One region of the Lysinibacillus sp. F12 genome, then DNA from elsewhere that is predicted to be linked to it. Evidence: predicted binding sites of a transcription regulator. Region 1 holds the regulator's gene; each other region holds the start of a gene.
What was found. The regulator CtsR, encoded in region 1, represses protease genes until heat stress. The targets are predictions, from matches to a motif close to ATGGTCAATAAAGGTCAAACA.

Region 1 (2,273 bases):
CGAAGCCCAGTACCAATATTCGTAGGACAGCTTGTTAAATAGCCAAAGGTATCTCGAAATGCATAAGGTAAGACCTTCTCTAGAATACGGTCAATCTTATTCGCTTGTTCATAGGCATTTTGAAGCTGAAAACTCGCGGTCATACATTGAATGCGCAAGTGATCCTCTTCATTCACCATAATACTCACCGATTCATCTTGTGACAGAAGCACAGAGCCCACCTGCTCTTTTTTTGCAAGCTGCGGACTAATCAAATGCTTTTCTACAAGAATTTGACGTTGTAAAGGTGTTAAATCATTGATAGAAAAATAAGCATAATCATTTTGAAGCGTTGGACTATCGCTTACTGCATGTGTAACTGCCTGTTCCACCTGTAAAGCCTCGTTCTCTGAAAACGATAATGGAAAACGATATCCATCTAAATTTCGAGCAAGGCGAATACGTGTACTAATGACAATGTCAGAATAATCGTCTTCAATACGCATCCAAGTAGGTGTAGCACGCTCTAAAAACGATTCAATCATCATGACACATCACCACCTTCAAATTGTAGCTGCTTCTCAAGCTCTTTGACTTCATCACGAAGCTTTGCTGCCTCTTCGAATTGTTCTTCATCTACAGCGAACTTCATGCGTTTACGGATTTCCTCAATTTGCTTTTTAATGACATACACATTGCTATGGGCACCTGGCATTTTACCAATATGTTGGGGACCAGCCTGTATCCGATTAAAGAGCTTAGGTAAATGTTCGCTAAAAGTGTCATAACAGCTTGGGCAACCAAACTTACCTTCTTTCAAAAATTGCTTATACGTAAATTCACATTGTGGACACGTTTGCTGTTGTGGCTGTGTTTGTTGTTTTTCCCCCACCTTTTGCCATGTAGGTGAGCCAAACCAGTTAGATAATAACTGTTGTATAGAAACTGGCTCTTGTTTAAACTCTGCATGAAATGGATGGAACTGTGAGGCGCAGACGTCACAATAATGGTGCTCCACCTTTTGCCCATTTTGAACTTGTGTTACAGTAACTGTCGCATTACGTTGTTTACAATGTTCACATATCATTTCCATCACCTCACTATTTCTGCTGCTCGTATTTTATAGTTGTCAGCATCGCCCGCAATATTTTTGCTCGAATTATATCTCTTAAAGGAAGATGTAAGTCGATTGTTGAGCGATCAATTGCTGCTAACATTAACTTCGCTTCTCGCTTTGAAATTACCTGCTCGTCGATGAGTCGATACACTAAATCTTCTGCCATTGTTTGCGATGCTCCACCTTCAATATGCCGGAGAACATCGTCAATTAAATCAATCTGTGAATTCGCGCGGACACGTAAAATTCGAATGTATCCACCACCACCACGCTTGCTCTCTACAAGGTAACCTCGCTCGGCAGTAAATCTTGTATTAATGACATAATTTATTTGTGACGGAACACATTGAAATTTATCTGCAATTTCACTACGTTTTATTTCAATATGCCCTTCCCCACCTAATTCAAGTACTTGCTTTAAGTAACCTTCTATGATGTCTGATATATTACGCATTTTAGGAATACACCTCGCTTGCTTCACTGACTTTGACTATCTTTGACTTTCTTTGAGTATATTATACAAAACGCTTGAAAATAATTGCAATGATTTCGCCCAGAGAAAAATGAAATGCCTTAAAAAGTATATTCAAGCGTAAAAAATAGCACTTATTAATTAATGGCTATCAAGCACATTTATTTGCTTCCTACACCTAATGTACCCTTTTTATCCATAGAAAAAACGCAAGCATATGCAACTAGCATATACTTGCGTCTATAAAAATTATACCCAACGACCTACAATTGGATAACGCCAAGGCTCATCAGTTAATGCTTTGACGATACCGATAATTGGTACTACAAATAGCATAATACCGAAAACGATTAAAAATGGAATGCCAATGATGAAAAAGCTTAAGACTCCAGAGACAGCAAGTAAAACCGCCATGACAAGTTGGAAAAGTATTGCTTGGATAGAAATTGCCTTCACTTCCTCATCCGTACTAATTAAAAAGAAGATTATGGGAACTAACCATGGCGCAAAAAACGAACTTGCGTGTATGATTACTTTAGACCATTTACTCTCCATATATATCAATCCTTTCTTTATGCGTTGTCTATCGTTTTATGTACTACTATTTACGGAACTATACCCGTAATAGTTTCAATTTAAAGTGAGTTTTTTAAAATTTTTTTGAAAGGTCGTGATGAGAAATGGAATTTAACCACACATTAGCAA
Region 2 (2,273 bases), on a different contig from region 1:
TCATGTAGTTTTTCCTTTTCTGCTTCCCATTGCTGCCTCATCCCCTCAGAAGACTCTTTCAACTTTGTCAATTCTTCTCGTAATTGCTCAAGACGTTTTTTACTTGCTTCGTCCTTTTCCTTCCGTAACGCTTGTTCTTCAATCTCTAGTTGCATAATACGACGAGTCACTGCATCTAGTTCCTGTGGCATTGAATCAATTTCAGTACGAATCATTGCACATGCCTCATCAATTAAATCAATCGCTTTATCTGGTAAAAATCGCTCTGTAATATAACGATTGGAGAGCTCTGCTGCAGCCACAATCGCGCGGTCATGAATACGTACTGCATGATGTAATTCAAAGCGTTCTTTTAAGCCTCGTAAAATAGACACAGTATCCTCAATAGAAGGCTCACGTACAAGAACTTGTTGGAACCGGCGTTCTAAGGCAGGGTCTTTTTCAATATACAGACGATATTCATCTAATGTAGTCGCACCGATACAGTGTAATTCGCCTCGAGCAAGCATGGGCTTTAACATATTTCCTGCATCCATAGCACCATCCGTTTTGCCTGCGCCTACAATTGTATGAATTTCATCAATAAATAAAATGATTTGCCCTTCTGAATCTTTAACTTCTTTTAATACGCCTTTTAAACGCTCTTCGAATTGGCCACGGTAGCTTGCACCTGCTATTAAAGCACTCATATCCAGCTCGTATAGCACGCACTCTTTCAAGCCCTCTGGTACATCACCCTTCACAATACGTTGAGCCAAACCTTCTGCAATCGCTGTTTTACCAACTCCTGGCTCACCAATTAATACAGGATTATTTTTTGTTTTACGCGTTAATATACGAATGACATTTCGAATTTCCTCATCGCGCCCAATAACGGGGTCCATTTTGCCATTTTTAACTTCTTCTATTAAGTTACGTCCAAATTGCTCTAATGGCTTTTGATTATCAGTTTGTTGAAATTGCATAATTAGCACTCCTTTACTTTACTATTTCGCATAATCTTTATACCCATTCTGGTTCTTTTTAAAAGTTTGACCTTATTTGACTAACTTTATTTTACATCACTCGACAATTCTTATGCAAAGAAATAGCACTAAATTTTTACACTTATAAATAAACATTTACGTTATAATAATGGTATGTTTCTATGTTTAAGTATCGAAAAATCCACTGTCCTTTTGTAATAATCGCCATTTATTACAAAAAGAAAGCGATGTGTTGGAGATATGGTTTCAAAGGATAATATGTTAGAAAAAATTATGGACCTTTTTCAAAAGCATGGTGTTTTTATCAAAGTAAATAAAGGGAATAAAATTTTTCTAGAAGGTGAACGGTCAAAGGAAATTTACTATATTAAGTCGGGTGTTGTATCGATTAGTCAAGAAACCGAAACTGGGAAGGAATTGACGATTCGAATATGTGGTCCTGATAGTATCATTGGAGAGGGTTCATTATTTTGTAACCTTGTCTATAATTCCATGACTGCAAAAGTTTTAGAATCTGCTACGCTATATGTTTTAAGTCGGCAGTCATTAGAACATTTACTGGAAGAACAGCCTACGATTATGGTGGAATATATGAAGTGGCTACAAACAGAAAATTTAAAGCATCAGAGTCGTTTGCGTGATTTAGTGTTAAACGGAAAAAAGGGTGCCTTGTTTTCAACGCTCATTCGTCTATCTAATACGTATGGTAAGCTTTTAGAGGATGGTTCCATTTTTATTGAGTTTCAACTAACAAATACGGAAATTGCAAATTTGTGTGCGACTAGTCGTGAAATGATTAATCGCATGTTGAATGATTTAAAAAAACATGACATTTTGACTTTTGACAAAGGCTTTATTACTATTCATGATTTACAATTTTTAAAAAATGAGATTGCCTGCGAAAATTGTCCATTACAAGTATGCCGTATCGATTAATTCGTTACATGCTAAATCCCTGCTTATTAAAAATAAGCAGGGATTTTTAATAGACACTATTAGCGTACACCCAATGCCATTTTGGCATAGCGTGACATTTTGTCTTTTGACCAAGGTGGATTCCATACAATATTTACATTTGTACTTTTCACTTCTGGAAGCTCGTTTAATGCTGTATTCACTTGATCCACAATCACTGGGCCAAGTGGACAGCCCATCGATGTTAACGTCATTGTAACCGTTGCTACACCTTCATCATCTAAATCTACATCATATACTAAACCTAAGTTGACGATATCAATTCCAAGCTCAGGGTCAATTACATTTTCTAATGCACCTAACATGCTATCT
Region 3 (2,273 bases), on a different contig from region 1:
AATAGCAGATGCATTAAGACGCGGTGAAAAAATAGGTGGTTAAGTTTTCATACTTTTCAGGTATGAATGTCATGCGTAATCGCTTATTGTTCTTTTGCTAGTAAGTAAGGTAAGATAAAACTAATAGATGAACGGTAGTGAAGGGGAGTTTTGAGAATGATCGAGAGAAGAGTCCAGGTTAAATTAAAATTAGGACTACAAGCAAGACAAGCGGCACTATTTGTGCAGGAAGCAAATCGTTTCAGTGCGGATATCTTTCTAGAAAAAGATGAAAAAAAAGTTAATGCCAAGTCGATAATGGGTGTCATGAGCTTAGCAGTTGCTAAAGGTACGGAGGTAACTTTAAGTAGTGAAGGCAATGATGCTGAGCAAGCGGTTACAGCATTAGCAACAATTATTGAAAATGAAGATTAACTAACAAGTAAAAAAGCCTCACAGAGGAAATTCTGTGAGGTTTTTTATTACTATTTATTATCAGTACTACGGTGCATAATGTGATCAATTAAACCATACTCTTTTGCACGTTCAGCTGTCATGAAGTTATCACGATCTGTGTCTCTTGCAATAACTTCAAGTGGTTGACCAGTACGTTCAGATAAAATGCCGTTTAATTTTTCACGTAAGAATAAAATACGTTTAGCAGCAATTTCAATTTCTGTCGCCTGGCCTTGTGCCCCACCTAGTGGTTGGTGAATCATTACTTCGGCATTTGGTAATGCAAAGCGTTTACCAGGTTCACCCGCAGCAAGTAGGAATGCACCCATTGATGCAGCCATACCGATACAAATCGTTTGAACTTTTGGCTTAATAATTTGCATTGTGTCATAAATTGCCATACCAGCCGTAATTGATCCACCTGGTGAATTAATGTAAAGAGAAATGTCTTTGTCTGGATCTTCTGCTTGTAGGAAAAGTAATTGTGCGACAATTGAATTAGCCACATTGTCGTCAATAGCACTTCCTAAAAGGATAATGCGGTCTTTAAGTAGACGTGAGTAAATGTCATATGCACGTTCACCACGGCTTGTTTGTTCAATAACTGTAGGAATTAAATTCATGTTAAATCCTCCTTCAAAAAACTAAATTCGATTACCTTTGCTGAAATCTCATTGTTATTTCAGCTGTAACCTTATCATACACATTATAGTCAGGGAAGGTCAAATATTAACCCTGCTAAAGTGAAATTAATTAAATAAAAAAAAATAAATTCTTTTTGTATTATATGGTTGAAATATATGTGATACGTTTGTATAATAGGTAAGGTTATAAGATTGAAAGTACAGAACACTATTTTGCAGGTATGCTCCAAAATGAGGATTATCTACATCATGCTTTTCGTAAGCCTAGGGTGAGTACTTTTTTTTTGTTTTTTTTGCCCTCGTGGTGTAATGGATAACACGTAAGATTCCGGTTCTTGCACTGGGGGTTCGATTCCCTCCGAGGGCGCCATTTTACTGAATATAGATATACTGTAATAGCTCAATCTCCTAATAAGTAGTTTAGCAGCCTGCTTAGTGGAGATAGAGAGGAAAAGTAATGGGAATACTGTCCTAGTTGGCATTATTCCCCTATTTATGCCTTTCAAACCTTCAAAAAAGCAACAACTCCAAATTATTTTTTAGTGAACATACTGACCGTGAAGGCTAGTAATAGCCGAAAAAAAGAATCCTTTCTGAGGGGATTCTTTTTTTTTGTTTAAATTTATCGAAATTTAGCATTTTTTCAATTGTATATATATTAATTTTAGGTTCATATTCTTGTTATTAATGCATTTTTTTTCTATTTAAATGATTTCTTTATTAATGAATATGAAAAAATATTTAGTTTTATGCGAAAAGTTGTTGTACAAATACTATAATATTAATATAATTGACCTAATAGTCTAATATTTCCGAATTGCGAAAAATAATACGCAGAATGGAAAATTATCGAAATAGGGGGAAATGCAATGAAAAAAACAGCTTGGATGTTACTTATGATAATAGCAGCGCTAACTTTAGCACTTGCAGGATGTGGGACAAAGGATACTGCCTCTTCGGGTAGTACACCTTCAGAAGGTGGAGATGGCAAGAAAGTTTATAAAGTAGGTACAGAAGCGACTTTTGCACCGTTTGAATCTGTTGACGATAAAGGGAAAATTGTGGGGATTGATGTCGATATTTTAAAAGCAATTGCTGATGAAATGGATTTCGAAGTAGAGTGGAATAATATTGGTTGGGAACCCGTTTTCCAAACAATTAAAAACGGTGAAACACATATTGGTGCTTCAGGGA

Region 2: AC3CH7_RS06675 (ATP-dependent Clp protease ATP-binding subunit) is a predicted target of CtsR. The motif match lies at 1,029-1,049, and genes of this name have one in related genera.
Region 3: clpP (ATP-dependent Clp endopeptidase proteolytic subunit ClpP) is a predicted target of CtsR. The motif match lies at 1,144-1,164, and genes of this name have one in related genera.

The regions. Positions count from the first base shown of each region.
Region 1 covers NZ_JBYMLP010000006.1:146,435-148,707, reverse strand. The annotation lists gene mcsB (protein-arginine kinase McsB) at 1-527, opposite strand, end outside; gene AC3CH7_RS21260 (UvrB/UvrC motif-containing protein) at 524-1,066, opposite strand; gene AC3CH7_RS21255 (CtsR family transcriptional regulator) at 1,080-1,550, opposite strand; gene AC3CH7_RS21250 (DUF4870 domain-containing protein) at 1,818-2,123, opposite strand; gene AC3CH7_RS21245 (class I SAM-dependent methyltransferase) at 2,249-2,273, shown strand, end outside.
Region 2 covers NZ_JBYMLP010000001.1:1,334,539-1,336,811, forward strand. The annotation lists gene AC3CH7_RS06675 (ATP-dependent Clp protease ATP-binding subunit) at 1-965, opposite strand, end outside; gene AC3CH7_RS06680 (Crp/Fnr family transcriptional regulator) at 1,227-1,922, shown strand; gene AC3CH7_RS06685 (metal-sulfur cluster assembly factor) at 1,982-2,273, opposite strand, start outside.
Region 3 covers NZ_JBYMLP010000004.1:159,620-161,892, reverse strand. The annotation lists gene whiA (DNA-binding protein WhiA) at 1-43, shown strand, start outside; gene AC3CH7_RS18590 (HPr family phosphocarrier protein) at 157-414, shown strand; gene clpP (ATP-dependent Clp endopeptidase proteolytic subunit ClpP) at 465-1,058, opposite strand; tRNA gene AC3CH7_RS18580 (tRNA-Arg) at 1,375-1,449, shown strand; gene AC3CH7_RS18575 (basic amino acid ABC transporter substrate-binding protein) at 1,949-2,273, shown strand, end outside.